3 regions of the Maccoyibacter intestinihominis genome follow, and region 1 is predicted to be linked to each of the others. Evidence: predicted binding sites of a transcription regulator. Region 1 holds the regulator's gene; each other region holds the start of a gene.

Region 1 (2,279 bases):
ATAAGATCAATCGTTTAGAAAAACCGGTGGAAGAACATACCGATATCAAGATCACATTAGAGCCGAATATATTAAGCGGTAATGATGTCTTAAGTGTCGAGGGTTTAGCAAAATCTTTTGGCAGCCAGAAACTGTTTGAAAATCTGGATTTTGAGATCAAGCGTGGAGAGCATGTTGCCCTGATCGGAAACAACGGAACCGGAAAAACAACGATCTTAAAGATATTAAACGGAATGCTCAAAGAGGATGCGGGAGTCATCCGGCTTGGAAGCAATGTCTATATCGGATATTATGACCAGGAGCATCAGGTACTCCATATGGAAAAAACACTGTTTGAAGAGATCAGTGATGCATATCCGGAACTGAACAATACACAGGTGCGAAATACCTTAGCGGCATTTTTGTTTACCAATGATGATGTCTTTAAAAGAATCGGTGATCTGAGTGGTGGAGAGCGTGGACGTGTGTCTTTGGCAAAGCTGATGCTTGGCAAGGCGAATTTTTTAATTCTCGATGAGCCGACGAATCATTTGGATATTTTTTCAAAAGAAATATTGGAATCGGCATTGAACCACTATACGGGAACCGTCTTTTTCGTGTCCCATGACCGTTATTTTATCAATAAGACGGCACACCGGATACTGGATCTGTCTAACGGAGTGCTGACAAATTATCTGGGAAATTATGACTATTATATAGAAAAACGTACAGAGCAGGAAACGTTAACGCCGTCAGATGCAGAAACCGTTTCAAAAGAAAAAGCAGAGACAGAGAACAAACAGGACTGGCAGAAACAAAAGCAGGAACAGGCACGCCGCAGAAAAATTGCCAATGAACTGCAAAAAGTAGAAGCCGAGATTGAAATGTGCGAGCAGAAAATCGCCGAGATCGATGAGCAGTGTCAGGACCCTGCGATTGCAGTAAATTCCGCAAAATTAAATGAACTTGGAAGCGAACGAGCCGTTTTTTCTGAAAAACTCGAAGCTCTGTATGAGCAGTGGGAAGTGCTGTCAGAAGATAGTTAAATTTTTGACACATTGACAGTAAAACTACAAATGCTTATAATATATGTAGTTGGCTTAGGAGGAATTAAAGTGGAAAAAGAGATTTCACAGGCAGTAATTCGCAGAATGCCCAGATATTATAGATATTTAGGGGAACTTTTAGACGAAGGCGTAGAGCGTATCTCGTCGAATGAACTTAGCAGCAGAATGAATGTCACTGCGTCACAGATACGCCAGGATCTGAATAACTTTGGCGGATTCGGACAGCAGGGATATGGATATAATGTAAAATTTTTGCACGATGAGATCGGTAAGATTTTAGGCTTAAATCAAAGACACAATATTATTGTAGTCGGAGCCGGTAATCTGGGGCAGGCACTTGCGAATTATGTAAAATTTGAGAAACTGGGCTTTGTGATCATTGCCCTGTTTGATGTAAATCCTGCACTGAAAGGAAAGACAGTGCGTGGAATAGAAATTCATATGATTGATGAAATGGAAGACTTCTTAAAGACACACGATGTGGATATTGCGGCATTGACCATGCCAAAACAAAAGGCAGACGCAGTTGCAAAGAAACTGGTGGATTCCGGCGTACATGCGATCTGGAATTTTGCACATGTGGATTTAGAACTGACAGATAAGGACGTGGTAGTAGAGAACGTTCATCTGTCCGACAGTCTGATGCAGTTGTCCTATAACATTGTAAAAAATCAGTCAGCAAAAGAAAAATAGAGTAGGGACGGGGATTTCACATGAAAGAGAAAGAATATTTCAAAGGAGCCTTGATCAATAAGAAAGTACCGATTCTGGTCTTAGACCAGAAGTGGCACCGGCTGTTTGCGATTCATGGAAAATCAGACGAGATTCAGAGTACGGAAGAAGAATTGAATCATCTCATAGCCAGACAGGGGCAGGCAAATCAGGATATCAAAGACTTAAAAAAAGTCAAAGCCAGTCTGATGGAGAGCATTGTTGCACATATGGATGAGAGTGATGAGCAGAGTAACCGACCGTCAAATGATAAGATCATGGATGAGAACACCCGCCTGATCAACGAAGTAAATGAAAAGATAGAAGCATGTGAGGATGAACTGTTAGAACTGCCAAAACAGATCAAAGACGCAAATGAAAGACTCATGTTAGCAAGCATGGAGTTCTGTTATGAGAAACTTCGCACAAATGATGAAGAGATCAAAGAAATCGATGCCTGGATCAAACAGGTGCGGATCGATCTGAAAAAGAATATCATCAAAAAGCAGAACCGTGAGATCA
Region 2 (2,279 bases), 150 kb from region 1:
CGACAGACTTAGGATCCGTTTTTCCGCATGCTGTAAGTCCGAGTATCATCAGACACACACTTACCATCAGCAATATTTTCTTCTTCATAAACTTCACCTTTCTATTTCGCTCCGTGTTTTTTCATCGGCCCTTCTACTTTTTTTGTAAATAACATCTCAAATCCTGCGATTAAGTATTTTCTTGTATCTGCAGGGTTGATGATCAGATCAATATATCCTCTTCTTGCAGCATTTTCCACATTTGACTGTAATGCTTCATATTCTTTTGCCTTTTCGTCCAAGACATCTGCGGAAGCATCTGCATACATGATCTTAGCTGCCGATTTTGCATCCATCATGCCGACTTTTGCATCCGGCCATGCATAGACTAAATCTGCTCCAAGAGATTTTGAGTTCATCATTACATAAGAACTTCCGAATGCATCTCCTGTAATGAAGTTAATCTTTGCAGTTGTTGCATTGGCAAATGCGTATGTCATACGGGCAAGTGCCTTTGGAAGACGTTTTTCAGAACATGAAGTCGCTTTAAATCCTGTTGTATTTGTCATGGAAAGTACCGGGATATCAAATGCGTCACAGTACTGGATAAAGTCTGCTGCTTTTTCGCATCCCTGTGCGGTTAATGCTGCTTCAAATTCCTCTGTCCTGTTTCCGTTTTCATCATGCATTACGGTAGCGTTTGCTACTGCACCAACGGTAATTCCGTTTAATTTGATGAATCCTGTTACCATATCTTTTGCATAACCTTTCTTTGTCTCTACAAAGTTATGGTCATCTGCAATTTCAGAAAGGAAGTATCTTGGATCACCTTTCATGGATTCCATGCTCTCACATGCACGGTTTAAATCGTCCGTACACTCGTCCACACGTCCGCTCTCCTCGTTGCATCCCGGAAGAATGGTTACTAATTCGCGGATCTCAGCAAGGATCTCATCCTCTGTTCCGGCTGCATCTACAACACCTGTGTTTGCTGCCTGGAAGTCAGCTTTTGCTGTATCGCATTTCGATACGTTGTTGTCTGCAATGGCATCCGGAGAGTTTACGAAAAGTCTTCCTTTTTCTGTCTCCATGTAAGTGAAGTCACATAATGCGGATGCAACGGCAAGTCCACCTCCACAGCTGCCGAATACGGCACTGATCTGTGGTACAACACCGGAAGCTGCTGTCTGTTTTGCATAAATCTGACCCATTCCTTCCAATGCATCTACAGATTCCTGTAAACGGACACCCGCACAGTCTAAAAGACCAATGACCGGTGCACCCATCTTCATTGCCATGTCATAAACAGAAGCAATTTTCTTTGCGTGCATTTCACCGATTGTTCCACCTAACACGGAAGCGTCCTGGCTGTATACAAATACCAGGTTTTCATCGATTAATCCGTGACCGACAATTACTCCGTCAGAAGGAGTCTTATCTGCAGTCAGATTAAAATCTGTGCTTCGTGCAGTTACGAGAGAACCAAGCTCTACAAAACTGTTCTCATCCAGTAACTTGGCAATTCGTTGCATTGCTAAGCTATTCTTTGTGCTACTCATTTATTAGCCCTCCATCTATGTATTGAAAATTTTTAAAAAATTTCGCTATGCTAATTGTATTACTTTTAATACAATATTTCAATAGTAATTTGTTAAATTTTTCACTAATTTGAATAGACATTTTTTCCAATCTGACGAATTTTAAAACAGAAACTTTTCTAAGACGCACTGCAGATACCACCGTGGCGTTCTTGCGGATACATTTTCCATCGCAACGATCGGATAAGATACTGCTTTTTCCTCTCCGATATAGTACTCTGCTTTTCCGATCACCGTTCCTTTTTTGACCGGTGCCTGCAATACTTTCTTTGTCGTGCATTTTACGGTCACTTTTTCTTCCTTGTCTTTTAAAACCCGAAGATCCTTTCCTTTTACCCGAACCGGCATCAGAATCTCTTTGTCAGGATCATAGGAGTTGTCAGCGGCGTTTATGACAGGGACCGTCTCTAATTCTTGTTTGGCTTTGACTTTTACCTTTTCATAATGCTCTAAACCGTATTCCATGAGCTTTCTGGTATCTGCCCATTTATAGCTTTTGTTATTCGGCCAGCCGCAGGCAAGCAGTGATACCACAAATGTCCGCTCCCCTCTTTTTAAGGCTCCGACGTAGCAATAGCCTGCATCCGCGGTAAATCCGGTCTTTCCGGACAGTGCGCCATCCATCATCTGTAAAAAAGCATTGTGATTATTACAGGTAAAATTCCGGCTTCTCTCTACATTCTGAAAACTATGCTGTTTTGT
Region 3 (2,279 bases), on a different contig from region 1:
CAAACACCGGATTCATAAAGCCAAAGACTGCCACCTTTGACACCGGATTATATTTTAACAGGATTCCCCACAGGGAATAGGCAACCGCTGAAACGACTGCTAAATAGACGAGCATGCCGGTGGATGCCGCTGCAAATCCATGCACCTTTCCACCCATCAGCAGTCCGATGACACACATGATGATGCCTCCTGTTATGAACTGATAACCGCTTAACAGCACCGGATTTTCATCCTTAGAATATCTTTTCAAAAAAACAGAGGAAAATGCATATGCCACGGTAGACAGGAAAATAAATCCCTCACCGGTCAGCCGGAAGCCCATATCCATGCTGCCTCCTAAATTGACAATGACAACTCCGGCAAAACCAATCAGACAACCGACGATTTTTTTCCCGGTCAGCTTCTCCTGTTGAAATAAAAGGCTCGCTACGAGAACTGCCACAAAGACATTCACGCCTTCTATAATAGAAGCTTTCACACCGGTGGTATTTGCAAGTCCTACATAAAAGAAAAAGTATTGCAGAACAGTCTGTAACATGGATAATTTGAATATTTTTCCAAAACTCTCTTTTTTCGGTATCAGAAACCCTCTATTTAAAACACTGCCAATGAGAACGGTCAGGATTCCCGCTAAGGTAAAACGATACCCTGCAAATAAAATCTGTGCTGCGGTATCAGCGGCATCAATTTCAAACATCTGATAGCCGATCTTAATGCATGGAAACGCACTTCCCCACAATGCACAGCAGACCAGTGCGCCAAACCAGACCACTGCGGTCTTTTGCATGATCTGCGCTCTTTTTTCTTCTTTCATGACTTAACCTCTTATATTTCTTTTTACGACTCTTATCAGTTCTTTATCTTATACCATGATTGTATATTTTTCAACTAAAAGAACCTCTACATAGAGTTGACCTATTCTGTCCTGCGTGTTAAAATTAATGTATGTTTAAATTTTAACAATCTCATGTTTAGAAAAAGAGGAGGGTTCTTAAGATGGATTTTCAAAAAGAGTATCAGCAGAAACTTGTATCTGCAGATGAAGCTGTAAAAATTATCAAATCCGGCGATTGGGTAGATTATGGTTGGTGTACCGGCACTCCGGATGCTTTGGATAAAGCACTCGCAAAACGTACCGACGAATTAAAGGACGTAAAACTTCGTGGCGGTATTCTGTTAAAGCCTTTAGCTGTATTTGAACGTGAAGATGCAGGCGAGCATTTCTGCTGGAATTCATGGCATATGTCAGGAATCGAGCGTAAATATATCAGCCGTGGATTCGCTTATTATTCACCGATCCGTTATTCCGAGCTGCCACGTTACTACCGTGACTCCATTCAGCCGGATGACGTTGTTATGCTGATGGTAGCACCTATGGATAAGCACGGATACTTCAACTTCGGTCCAAATGCTTCCCATTTAACTGCAATGTGCGAGACTTCTAAAAAGATCATCGTAGAGGTAAATGAGAATATGCCTCGTTGTCTCGGCGGTTTTGAAAACGGAGTACATATCTCTGATGTTACTTACATTGTAGAAGGTGACAATCCTCCGATCGGTGAACTTGGTGGCGGCGGCCCTGCAACAGAAGTTGACAAAGCAGTGGCAAAATTAATCGTTGATGAGATTCCAAACGGTGCCTGCTTACAGCTTGGTATCGGTGGTATGCCAAACGCAGTAGGTTCTCTGATCGCAGAATCTGATTTAAAAGACCTTGGTGTTCATACTGAGATGTATGTAGACGCTTTTGTTGATATTGCAAAAGCCGGAAAGATCAACGGTTCTAAGAAAAATATCGACCGTTTCCGTCAGACCTATGGTTTTGGTGCAGGAACAAAGAAGATGTACGATTACTTAGACGAAAATCCGGAACTGATGAGTGCTCCTGTAAGCTATACAAATGACATCCGTTCTATCTCCGCACTGGACAACTTCATGTCTATCAACAATGCGGTGGATATCGACTTATTCGGACAGATCAGCTCTGAGTCCTCAGGTATCAAACATATCAGTGGTGCCGGCGGACAGTTAGACTTCGTACTTGGTGCTTACCTGTCAAATGGCGGTAAGAGCTTTATCTGCTGCTCTTCTACCTTTACTACAAAGGATGGAAAAATGCAGTCCCGTATTAAACCTACCCTGACACAGGGATCTATCGTTACCGATACACGTTCTAATACACACTATGTTGTTACAGAGTATGGTATCGTAAACTTAAAAGGTCTGTCTGCATGGGAAAGAGCAGAAGCACTGATCTCCATTGCACATCCTGATTTCAG

What was found. Region 1 encodes Rex, which represses fermentation and respiration genes when NADH is low (regulators of the CRP and FNR family bind a similar motif). Its sites were predicted from a motif close to ATTGTTAANTANTTAACAAT; they were not measured.
Region 2: WMO43_RS07650 (acyl-CoA carboxylase subunit beta) is a predicted target of Rex. The motif match lies at 1,627-1,646, and genes of this name have one in related genera.
Region 3: WMO43_RS13515 (butyryl-CoA:acetate CoA-transferase) is a predicted target of Rex. The motif match lies at 945-964, and genes of this name have one in related genera.

What each region holds. Positions count from the first base shown of each region.
Region 1 covers NZ_JBBMEX010000006.1:16,862-19,140, forward strand. Annotated here, with positions in the region: gene abc-f (ribosomal protection-like ABC-F family protein) at 1-1,025, shown strand, start outside; gene WMO43_RS06875 (redox-sensing transcriptional repressor Rex) at 1,056-1,739, shown strand; gene WMO43_RS06880 (hypothetical protein) at 1,760-2,279, shown strand, end outside.
Region 2 covers NZ_JBBMEX010000006.1:166,140-168,418, forward strand. Annotated here, with positions in the region: gene WMO43_RS07645 (OadG family protein) at 1-88, opposite strand, end outside; gene WMO43_RS07650 (acyl-CoA carboxylase subunit beta) at 102-1,538, opposite strand; gene WMO43_RS07655 (D-alanyl-D-alanine carboxypeptidase family protein) at 1,680-2,279, opposite strand, start outside.
Region 3 covers NZ_JBBMEX010000018.1:21,022-23,300, reverse strand. Annotated here, with positions in the region: gene WMO43_RS13520 (DMT family transporter) at 1-814, opposite strand, end outside; gene WMO43_RS13515 (butyryl-CoA:acetate CoA-transferase) at 997-2,279, shown strand, end outside.